Regions from separate parts of the Chryseobacterium subflavum genome, predicted to be linked through region 1. Evidence: riboswitches for the same ligand, from Rfam matches in the RefSeq annotation. Region 1 holds a riboswitch; each other region holds the start of a gene.
The links. Region 1 has a riboswitch for S-adenosylmethionine ahead of AC0INN_RS12755 (SusC/RagA family TonB-linked outer membrane protein). Riboswitches for the same ligand answer to the same signal wherever they lie in the genome.
Positions count from the first base shown of each region.

Region 2: linked by a shared signal. The riboswitch ahead of AC0INN_RS09715 (TonB-dependent receptor plug domain-containing protein) and the one ahead of AC0INN_RS12755 (SusC/RagA family TonB-linked outer membrane protein) in region 1 are both predicted to bind S-adenosylmethionine.
Region 3: linked by a shared signal. The riboswitch ahead of AC0INN_RS13470 (alpha/beta fold hydrolase) and the one ahead of AC0INN_RS12755 (SusC/RagA family TonB-linked outer membrane protein) in region 1 are both predicted to bind S-adenosylmethionine.

Region 1 covers NZ_JBVTMR010000002.1:756,102-759,387, forward strand. The annotation lists gene pckA (phosphoenolpyruvate carboxykinase (ATP)) at 1-734, shown strand, start outside; gene AC0INN_RS12750 (type II 3-dehydroquinate dehydratase) at 785-1,189, opposite strand; SAM riboswitch class I at 1,435-1,531, shown strand; gene AC0INN_RS12755 (SusC/RagA family TonB-linked outer membrane protein) at 1,615-3,286, shown strand, end outside.
Region 2 covers NZ_JBVTMR010000002.1:98,143-101,428, forward strand. The annotation lists gene AC0INN_RS09715 (TonB-dependent receptor plug domain-containing protein) at 1-1,345, opposite strand, end outside; SAM-I-IV-variant riboswitch at 1,651-1,749, opposite strand; gene AC0INN_RS09720 (outer membrane beta-barrel family protein) at 1,949-3,286, shown strand, end outside.
Region 3 covers NZ_JBVTMR010000002.1:905,212-908,497, forward strand. The annotation lists gene AC0INN_RS13465 (MGH1-like glycoside hydrolase domain-containing protein) at 1-1,057, opposite strand, end outside; SAM riboswitch class I at 1,247-1,355, shown strand; gene AC0INN_RS13470 (alpha/beta fold hydrolase) at 1,419-2,408, shown strand; gene AC0INN_RS13475 (ACT domain-containing protein) at 2,420-3,286, shown strand, end outside.

The DNA of each region.
Region 1 (3,286 bases):
TTTTCAGAGCAATTAAAAGAGATGCTCTTCTTGAAAATGTTGTTGTAAATAATGGTGTTTCTGATTATACTGATAATTCAATCACTGAAAACACGAGAGTTTCTTATCCGATTTACCATATTAACAAAATTGTACTGCCTTCTAAAGCTGGGCATGCTAAGAAGATTGTTTATCTTTCAGCTGATGCATTCGGAGTATTACCTCCGGTTTCAATTTTAGATGAAAATCAGGCTCAATACCACTTTTTATGTGGATATACTTCTAAATTAGCAGGAACTGAAAGAGGAATTACTTCTCCAGAACCTTCATTCTCTCCGGCTTTTGGTGAGGCATTTCTTACGTTACATCCTACCATGTACTCTAAAACCTTGATTGGTAAAATGAAAGAACATGGAGCAAAAGCTTATTTGGTAAATACAGGATGGAACGGTACAGGAAAAAGAATCTCATTAAAAGATACAAGAGCCATTATTGATGCAATAATTGATGGATCTATTGAGAACGCTCCTAAGGCACAAGTACCTATTATGAACTTGGAAATTCCTACTTCTTTACCCAATGTTTCAGAAGGCATTCTGGATCCAAGACATACATACAGTGATGCTTCAGAGTGGGAAGAGAAGGCTAAAGACTTAGCATCAAGATATATTAAGAATTTTGAACAGTATTGTAACACTGAAGAGGGGAAAAAGCTGGTTGCTTCCGGACCTCAATTACAAGAACAAACAATATAAAAAAAGAAAAGCCTCATCATTGATGAGGCTTTTTTATGTATTAAAACATCCTAAAAGCTTAATAAAGCCAGTCTGTATCCTTTCATTCCAAAGCCGGATAATACAGCATCTGTGTGAGCCGCTGTTACTGACTTTTGCCGGAATTCTTCTCTTTTATAAATATTGCTGATATGTACTTCAATCTTAGGTTTCTGTATATTCTTTAAACAGTCGGCTATCGCATAAGAGTAATGAGTAAAAGCCCCCGGATTGATAATAACAGCATCAAAATCATCTTCCTGAAGTCTGTTAATTAATTCTCCTTCAATATTCGATTGATAATAGTTCAGTTCGTAAGAAAGGAATTCATCTTTTAGTTTTTCCAAATATTCATCCATTGAAATTATTCCATAAATTTCAGGTTCTCTTGTACCCAACAGATTTAGATTCGGTCCGTTTATGATTAAAATTTTCATAACATAAAATTAAAAAGTTTTTTTCGATTAGTGCGGATATTTTACGGGTTTTATTTGAAGAAGATGTTTTACATTATTTTTAATGATATTTCTCATGTTTAAAAATTTAACATTTTCTCTAATGGTTTATTAACAGGTGTTTTAAGTGAAAATTAAGTTAATTTTTGAGAATTTAAAATAAAAAATAAATTAGTCTACTTGTTTTATAGACTAATTGTTTTTAGATTTGCATCCATATTTCGATCGGCTTATAAAGAAAGATGGAGGGAACTGACCCTACGAAGTCTTAACAACCTGCATGATGCAAGGTGTTACATTCAGCCTTTTAAGGAAAAATAAGCATTTGGTTAAATCAATTTCTTGATGCCCTTTGCTGTGTTTTCCGCAAAGGGTATTTTTTTAATATTTAACAAATAAAATTGATTATGGTTAGTAAAAATTTATTCAAAGCTGGTGTTTGGATTTCACCCGGTGCTTTGTTTTTCTTAGGCATTATTAGTGTTAATGGGCAGGAGATAAAGCAGAAGAAAGATACGCTTAGGGAAAAAGATATTGATGAAGTCGTTGTAGTAGCTTACGGTAAAGCGAAAAAGACGAGTTACACAGGTTCTGTAGCGACGATCTCCAGCGAAAAGATTAATAATCGGCCGGTAACCAATATTACAAAAGCTTTGGAAGGGCAGGTAGCGGGATTGCAGGCAGTAAGTGCTTCAGGCCAACCGGGTGCTACGGCAACAATCCGTATCAGGGGGATCGGATCTATTAGTGCCTCAAGTAATCCTTTATTCGTGGTGGATGGAATTCCTTTTGATGGAAATATCAATTCTATCAGCCCAAATGATATAGAATCAATTAGTGTTTTGAAAGATGCTACGGCAAGCTCTCTGTATGGATCAAGAGGTGCTAACGGAGTGATTATTGTGACTACAAAGTCAGGGAAAAAAGGAGAATCACGAATCAATTTTAATATCAGTCAGGGATTTTCCAGCAGGGCTGTAAAGGACTATGAACAGGTTACCACGGACCAGTATTTTCAATTATATTGGGAAGCAATGAGAAATGGTTATAAATCAGCACAGGTTTCAGCACAACAGGCAGCACAAATGGCCACAGATAATCTTGTGAATAACCTGGGCATCAATCCATATGGTTCTAACTATGCAAAACCGGTAGGGACAGATGGAAAACTGCTGCCTGGAGCAAGGCCTTTATGGAATGATGACTGGAGGGATATACTACAAAGAGTGGCCTCAAGAAACCAGGTTGATCTTGATTTTAGTGGCGGAAATGAAAAAGGAAACTACTTTTTCTCATTGGGATATCTTGATGATAAGGGTATTGCCATAGGATCCGGATTTACAAAATACAGTACGAGATTGAAGATTAATAATGAAGTGAAAAAATGGTTAACAGTTGGAGCAAACCTTAGCTATACCAATAGTCTTCAGGAGGCACCACCATCTTCCGATTCAAGAACTGATAATATTATTAATGCATCCAGAGTAATTCCTTCTTTTTATCCATACTATGAAAGAAATCCTGACGGAAGCTATAAGCTTGATGCTAACGGAAATACAATTTACGACTTCGGAAAGTACAGGCCGACAAGTGCTTTGCAAAATCAAAATGCAGCAGCAACTTTGCCATTAGACAAAAATGAAAACAGGGAAGATAACTTTTCAGGAAAAGGGTATTTGGATTTTACCTTCTTACCGGAATTAAAATTTAAATCCAGTTTTTCAATTGACTTGGTAAATTATAATGGCCATTATTATTCAAATCCGTTACTTGGGGAAGGTAGTGAAATCGGAGGTTCAGTGACCAAGACAAATTCACGGACATTATCTTATACAACCAGTAATATCTTGACCTATGACAAAAAATTCAATCAGCATCATTTCAATATTCTAGCCGGACAGGAGTTTTATCATTATGAGTATCAGACGATATCCGGAAGCCGAAGTCAGTTTTCTTTACCTTATTATTATGAACCGGATGCAGCGGCATTATTAGGAGGTTTTAGTGGTAATAGTGATAAATTAGGTTTACTGAGTTTTTTAGGTAAAGCAGAGTATGATTTCAATAACACTTATTTTA
Region 2 (3,286 bases), 660 kb from region 1:
TTGGAGAGTTGTTGACCAATGAAGAATTAAAAGTATTAACAACTCCAAACTTGAAAGTATTCTTTCCAAAAGTGTTACTGAGATCTATATTCCAGTCATTCCATTTTCCTTTGATCCCAGCTGCATATGAATAATCATTAATGGTAGACTCAATCTGTGGCAGATATCCGTTGGGTGTTATAAAATTGATATTTCTCTCGGTATTAGGCAAACGGAAAAAACCTCCGGCATTCCCCAGCCTGTAGCTATATCCTCCAAAAGAATACACCTTCCAGTCATCATTAATCGGAATTTCCGAATTATAATATACCTGGGCTGATTGTAGTTTCGACTGTCCTGCCCTGATACTGAAGTCTTTCCGTTGAAGTCCTCTATATGCAAGTTCATCATTGGTAACATCCCCTCCTAATAAACCCTGTAAAGTTGAAATGTTATTGGCGTTTGCAATTTTATTCTGTAAATCAGATGAAAAATAATTTACTTTTGTTGCATATTGTTTAATCGTATTGATAATTTGCTGGCTATTGGAAGTATTATTTATATTCTTATAAAGCCCGTCTATATCTATCCCATCTTGAGCAGCCCTGTAGTTAATAGCATTATAGGCATTGTATATATCGCCATTCCTCACACCAGCTCGGGAATAAGGATCCCGGTATTGTGTTGATGTGGTAATATTGAAGAAACCCTGTTTTCCAAGTTTGAATCCATAATTCAGGTCTAAAGAGATGGTTTCTCCATCCAGTCCACCGGAAAAATTGTTGGTAACCGGTGAAGCATATCCTCCCAAAAATAACTGACCGGATAACCCCAATCTTTTTTTAAGACCTAAATTGACAACTCCTGCAATAGCATCAGATCCGTATTGTGCAGAAGCACCATCCCGAAGCACTTCAATTTTATCCAAAGCAAAAGCAGGAATCGCATTAAGATCTGTTCCCACCGAACCCCTACCTGGTGTAAGGGTTACATTGATGAGTGAAGACTGATGCCTTCTTTTCCCATTAAGTAAAACTAAAACCTGATCGGGACCTAAACCCCTCAATTGTGCAGGATCCACAAAATCCGTCCCGTCATTTACAGTATGCGATGTGGAGGAAAAAGAAGGGACAATATAGTTTAGAGCCTGGCTTATATTATTAACCGGGCTTTGTTTCAATATTTTTGAAATGTTAATAACGTCTACCGGAACCGGAGTATCTGTTAATGATCTACCTGATCCTCTTGAACCGAGAAGAACAACCTCATCGATTTTTTTTGATTTTAGAGTATCAGACTGGGCGAAGTAAAACGTCGAAATTAAAGTGGCCGAAGCAATGATACTTCTATTTTTAAAATGGCGCATGTGTTTTATTTTTAAATTTTTGTTATAATTTTTTTGTTTGCTTAAAATTTTAAGCAAAAAGTATCCTGTAACCTTGAAAACACAAGGCTAAAAGAAAAATGATAAACGGTTTTATTAGTTAATAGAAACCAGAGGCTAAGAACAACAACACATACACATCACGAAATGCCATGAGTGATCACCAGCATACAGAAGCTTTGCTTCGATATCTGCCGGGCAAAAAGTCAAATTCATTGTGCTGTAATTTTCCCTGTTCTTAAACATTGATTTTAAATTTTAAACAAAAATTGTAAGATGGGAATGAATAGAAAAACATTTTTTCCGGAGCTTGCCGGCTTATCTATTTCAGCACCTTGCTTGTTTTGCAGGTTGCTATCCCATCTATGAGATTCTTGATAATTGTGAGGCAAAGATATAACTATTTTACAAATAAAAAAATAATTTGTAAAATTTTTAAATCAATCGCAAAACCAAGCCGTATGATGATGCAATATGATTATATTCTATTGTGAGGTATTTCATGGAATAAAACAACCCTCTAAAAACTTTCCTTGTAACATTTTTTTATTTTAAACGTCTAACTGAGTAGTAGTAAAAACCATTATGAAAAAAATTGTACTCGTTTTATTTTCCTTAAGCATTATTGTCACAAAGGCTCAGGAAAAAACCAACAACCAGGTCAAGGAAAAGCAGATCGAAGGGGTTGTAATTACCAAAACTAAAAAAGCCGTTGAACAAAAAGCAGACCGGACTATTTTTGATTTTTCAGAACAGCCCCAGCTGAACAACGGAAATGTTTTAGAGGGTATCAAAAAACTTCCGGGTCTGGTGTCTACTGATATTGCCGGTATGATGTATCAGGGAAAGATCCTTGATGTTTATCTTAACGGACGCCCTTTAAACATTACTTCCAATGAACTCAATTCATTTTTGGAAGGGATGCCTGCCAATTCTGTAGACCGAATTGAAGTGATCACTCAACCTGGCGCTGAATTCCCGGCAACTTCCGGGGGTGCAATTATGAATATCATTACGAACAAAAATGCCAATAAATATCTTACGGCAACTTATTCAGGAAATTATTCATTTACCAACTACGGTAAGTTGAGAAGCAGAACCAGCAACTCTTTAAATTTAAACGCCCGTAATAAATATTTCGGATGGCAGCTGAACATCGGACAGAACTATCGGGAAAGTATGCTGAATTCGAATCAAAATGATTTATTATTAAGCAATACGGATAGAATCGGCCGTGGTTATTTCGCGAAATCGGGCTTAACATTTGATCTGGGACAGGACAGATTATTATTAAATTACGATATCTATCATAATAAAAACAGCAATTACACAGATAGTAACGGTTTTGCTGACCTACCGTACATTCCTGTTAAAGACAGTATCAGGGAAGGATATTTTCATGCATTTGATGCCGCTTACACGAATAATTTGAGACAGGAAGCGGTAATAACCTATCAGAAACGCTTTAGTGATAAATCTCAAAAACTGGATTTCCAGTTCGGATATACCAAATCAACGAGTAAATTTGATCAGAATAATATTTTCAGAGATATCAGTTACATCAATCCTAACGAAAACTTTCCAAGGTTTTCGGATGGCCTTTTACTGAACAATGAATCTGACATGAGAATTGCTAATTTTAAAGTGGATTATTCGCAACCAATCAAGATCCTTGATGGAGGAAAGGTAAGTTTCGGTGGATTATATGAAAAACAAAACTTCGATACCCAAAGCAGAGGTTTGACCAATCTGGACTATCAACGACAGACCGCTTCCACCTATCTTGAGTTCCAGGCTAAATTGAAAAAATTCGATTTCACATTAGGATCAAGGGCTGAAAATTATGACATCTCTGGAATTACAAGGGTGATTGACAGTACCGGTGCAATAGTTCAGAAAAATCTGATCCCTTTTAATAAGTTT
Region 3 (3,286 bases), 150 kb from region 1:
GAACATTTCTTTCATCATCATTCGTTACATCGTGCTGAACTTCTTCATAGAATTCGTTGGCCTCAGCAATCCGGGTGTTGAAAATCTCATCAAAATGATGAAATGGTTCATCGGTGTCGTTTGGCGCCAACCTGAAATCAAAGGTTTTTGATTGTCCCCCACCAATAATTTCTTCAATCACAAAAGCGGCTTTTGAACCTCTTTTTTCCGGATTAACGGTATTGGAGTTATGAATAATGTGATCGTTTATACCATCCTTGAAATAGGTGTTATCTGTTAAAGGAGCTCCGTATAATTTAGGTGTATTGGTTTCATTATCACAAAAGAGACTTTTGGCACCGGTATTTCTTGAATAGAATTTTTTGATGGAAATACTATCATGGTTAATATCAATACAACCGTTGTATGAGGCGTTTAGCTGACCTTTATAAGTATTATATCCCCATTTCCAGTTGTTACGGAACCAGGCTGTTGGAGCAACAACAATAGGTGCGTCGTTTTGGCTCCTGTTACAAACTGTGATACGGACTAAAAAATCTTCAGCATCTGCTTTACAGTATTCGATGAAAATATCAAAATATTCATCATTATCAAAGATTCCGGTATCAAAGATTTCAAATTCAGCTTCCTTTTTGCTTCGTCTGCCGTTTTCAGATAGCAGGTGATCATAAGGAAATTCATGGATCGGATATTTATACACCATCTTCATATAACTATGGGTAGGCGTGTTGTCCAGATAGTAAAAGATCTCTTTGATATCTTCACCATGATTGCCCTGGGGATTACTCAATCCGAAAAAACGTTCTTTGATCATTTTGTCCTTTTTGTTCCAAAATGAAAGAGCGAAACAAAAAAGCTGTTTGGTGTCCGATATTCCGGCAATCCCTTCTTCACCCCAACGGTAGGCATAACTTTCAGCTTTATCATGATTGGTGAAATTCCACGCATTGCCATTGGGACTATAATCCTCACGAACATTACCCCATTGTCTGTTGCTTACATAAGGCCCCCAGTTTTTCCATTTTATATCCTGTAATCTTTGTTTTTCTGCAGTCATAGTTCATCATTTTTCACTACGAAGGTAATTTTTTTGAAAAATAATTCCAATTTTTTCTATCTGAATAATTCTTAATACATCCTTGTAACTATAATGATTACAGGGATTTTCAGAATAAATTATTTTTTTCATGAAAAAATTAAATAAAATGTTATATCTTTGCACCATTCGATCATTCAAATATTGAAAATGTTATCAAGAAAGGTTGAGGGATTAGACCCGATGAAACCTTAGCAACCCTTTGCGCAAGCGAAGAAGGTGCTACGTTCTACCAAATTATTTTTTGGACAGATAACTTACTGAGTTTTTCAGCCATTTCCTGTGGCATTTTCAATTGTATTATAAATAATGTATAATAGAATTGAAAACAGAACTAAAACATATTAATCTTTCGTATCAAACTAATTCCGGAAAGGAATGCAATATCCCGTTGAGCTATCAGACCTTCGGGAAAGAGCTGTTTTCAGCACCTGTTATTTTAATCAACCATGCTTTAACGGGAAATTCCAATGTATCGGGAACAAATGGCTGGTGGAAGCAATTAGTAGGAGATGGCCAGGTGGTTGATACCAATGTCTATACGGTTTTGTGTTTCAATATTCCCGGAAATGGTTACGATGATTTTTTAATTGAAGAATATGAAGAGTTTACTCCTTCGGATATTGCAGGCATATTTTTAAAAGGGCTAGAATTACTTAACATTAAAAGTCTATATGCGATTATCGGAGGTTCTCTTGGTGGAGGAATAGGATGGGAAATGCTGGTTAAACGCCCGGAACTTGCAGAAGTATTTATTCCCATTGCCTGTGATTTCAGAACTCATGATTGGCTGCATGCGCAATGTATGGTTCAGAAATTTTTATTAAATGGAAATGACGCTCCGTTACAAAAGGCAAGAATCCATGCAATGCTATGTTATAGAACCCCACAATCTTTAAACGACAGATTTCAAAATAAATACAATACCGCAAAAAATAAGCTTGAATCGGAAGATTGGCTTGAATATCACGGAAAAGCTCTTAATGAAAGATTTAGTTTAAAATCTTATCAACTGATGAATCATTTGCTGATGAACATTAATGCCGAGGAAGAAAGGCTGGAGAATGTACAGGCACGAATGCACTTGATCTCCGTTGATACAGATTTGTTCTTTCCTGCTTCCGAAATCCGGATGTGTTTTGAAAAACTGAAAGGTAAAAAAAAGGATGTTTCTTATCACGAGATCACCTCAGTTCACGGGCATGATGCCTTCCTAATGGAATACAAACAATTAAATAATATCATTAAAACCATTTTATTACAGAAAGAAACTGAACAATTACAAGAAACCTGTAATAAAGCTAAACAATAAAGAATGAACAGATGAAAAATGTTAACGAAATAAAATTTTTAAAGAACAGATCAATCATCAAATTTGAAGGAGAAGATTTCTTAGGGGAAATCGGTATTGACGGTAGAATTTTTAAAGCACTTACTTTAGCCAGGATTAGTGTAGGAGTGATCTCACAACAGGCTATAGAAAACGGAATATCAATTTTGGTTCACGAAAACGATTCTGAAAATGCGGTTAATTGTCTGATTGAGGAATTTGAAGCGGAAAGGAAATCAGGAGCAGTATCTCAGATTTATAGTATTAATAACGTTTCAGTTCTGGGGTTTGTAGCTGAAGATTTTAATAAAATACTGGCGGAACTGGCAAGAAATAATGTTTTTCCTTTGCTTCTGAATCAGATAGCAAGTGAAAAAAGAGTAAATATTGTAGTTACCTCTTCTCAGGATGAGAAAACTAAGAATATCATTGAATCTGAAATATCCAAAAAACCTAAAACCGTTCATCTTGCAATCATTGGACATGGGAATGTGGGTAAAACTCTGATTGACCAGGTATTGGAATCTTCCGAAGAAATTAAGAGACGGAAAAAAATAGATCTTAAAGTAGTGGCTGTTGCTAATTCAAGAAAAATAGCATTCAATAAAAAAGGTTTTGGTCATAATTGGAATGATGAGGTTTTAGTTGCTGAAAACCCTTCCAATGTTGATGAACTGATCAGTTTCTCCAGAGAGAATCAGCTGGAGAATCTTATTGTGGTTGATAATACGGCGAGTAAGGATTTTGTTAAGAATTATCATGCTTTAGCTGAGAACGGATTTGATCTTGTATCTTCCAACAAGATTTTCAATACCCTTCCAATAGAAGAATATCGTAAACTAAGATATACGTTGAATAAA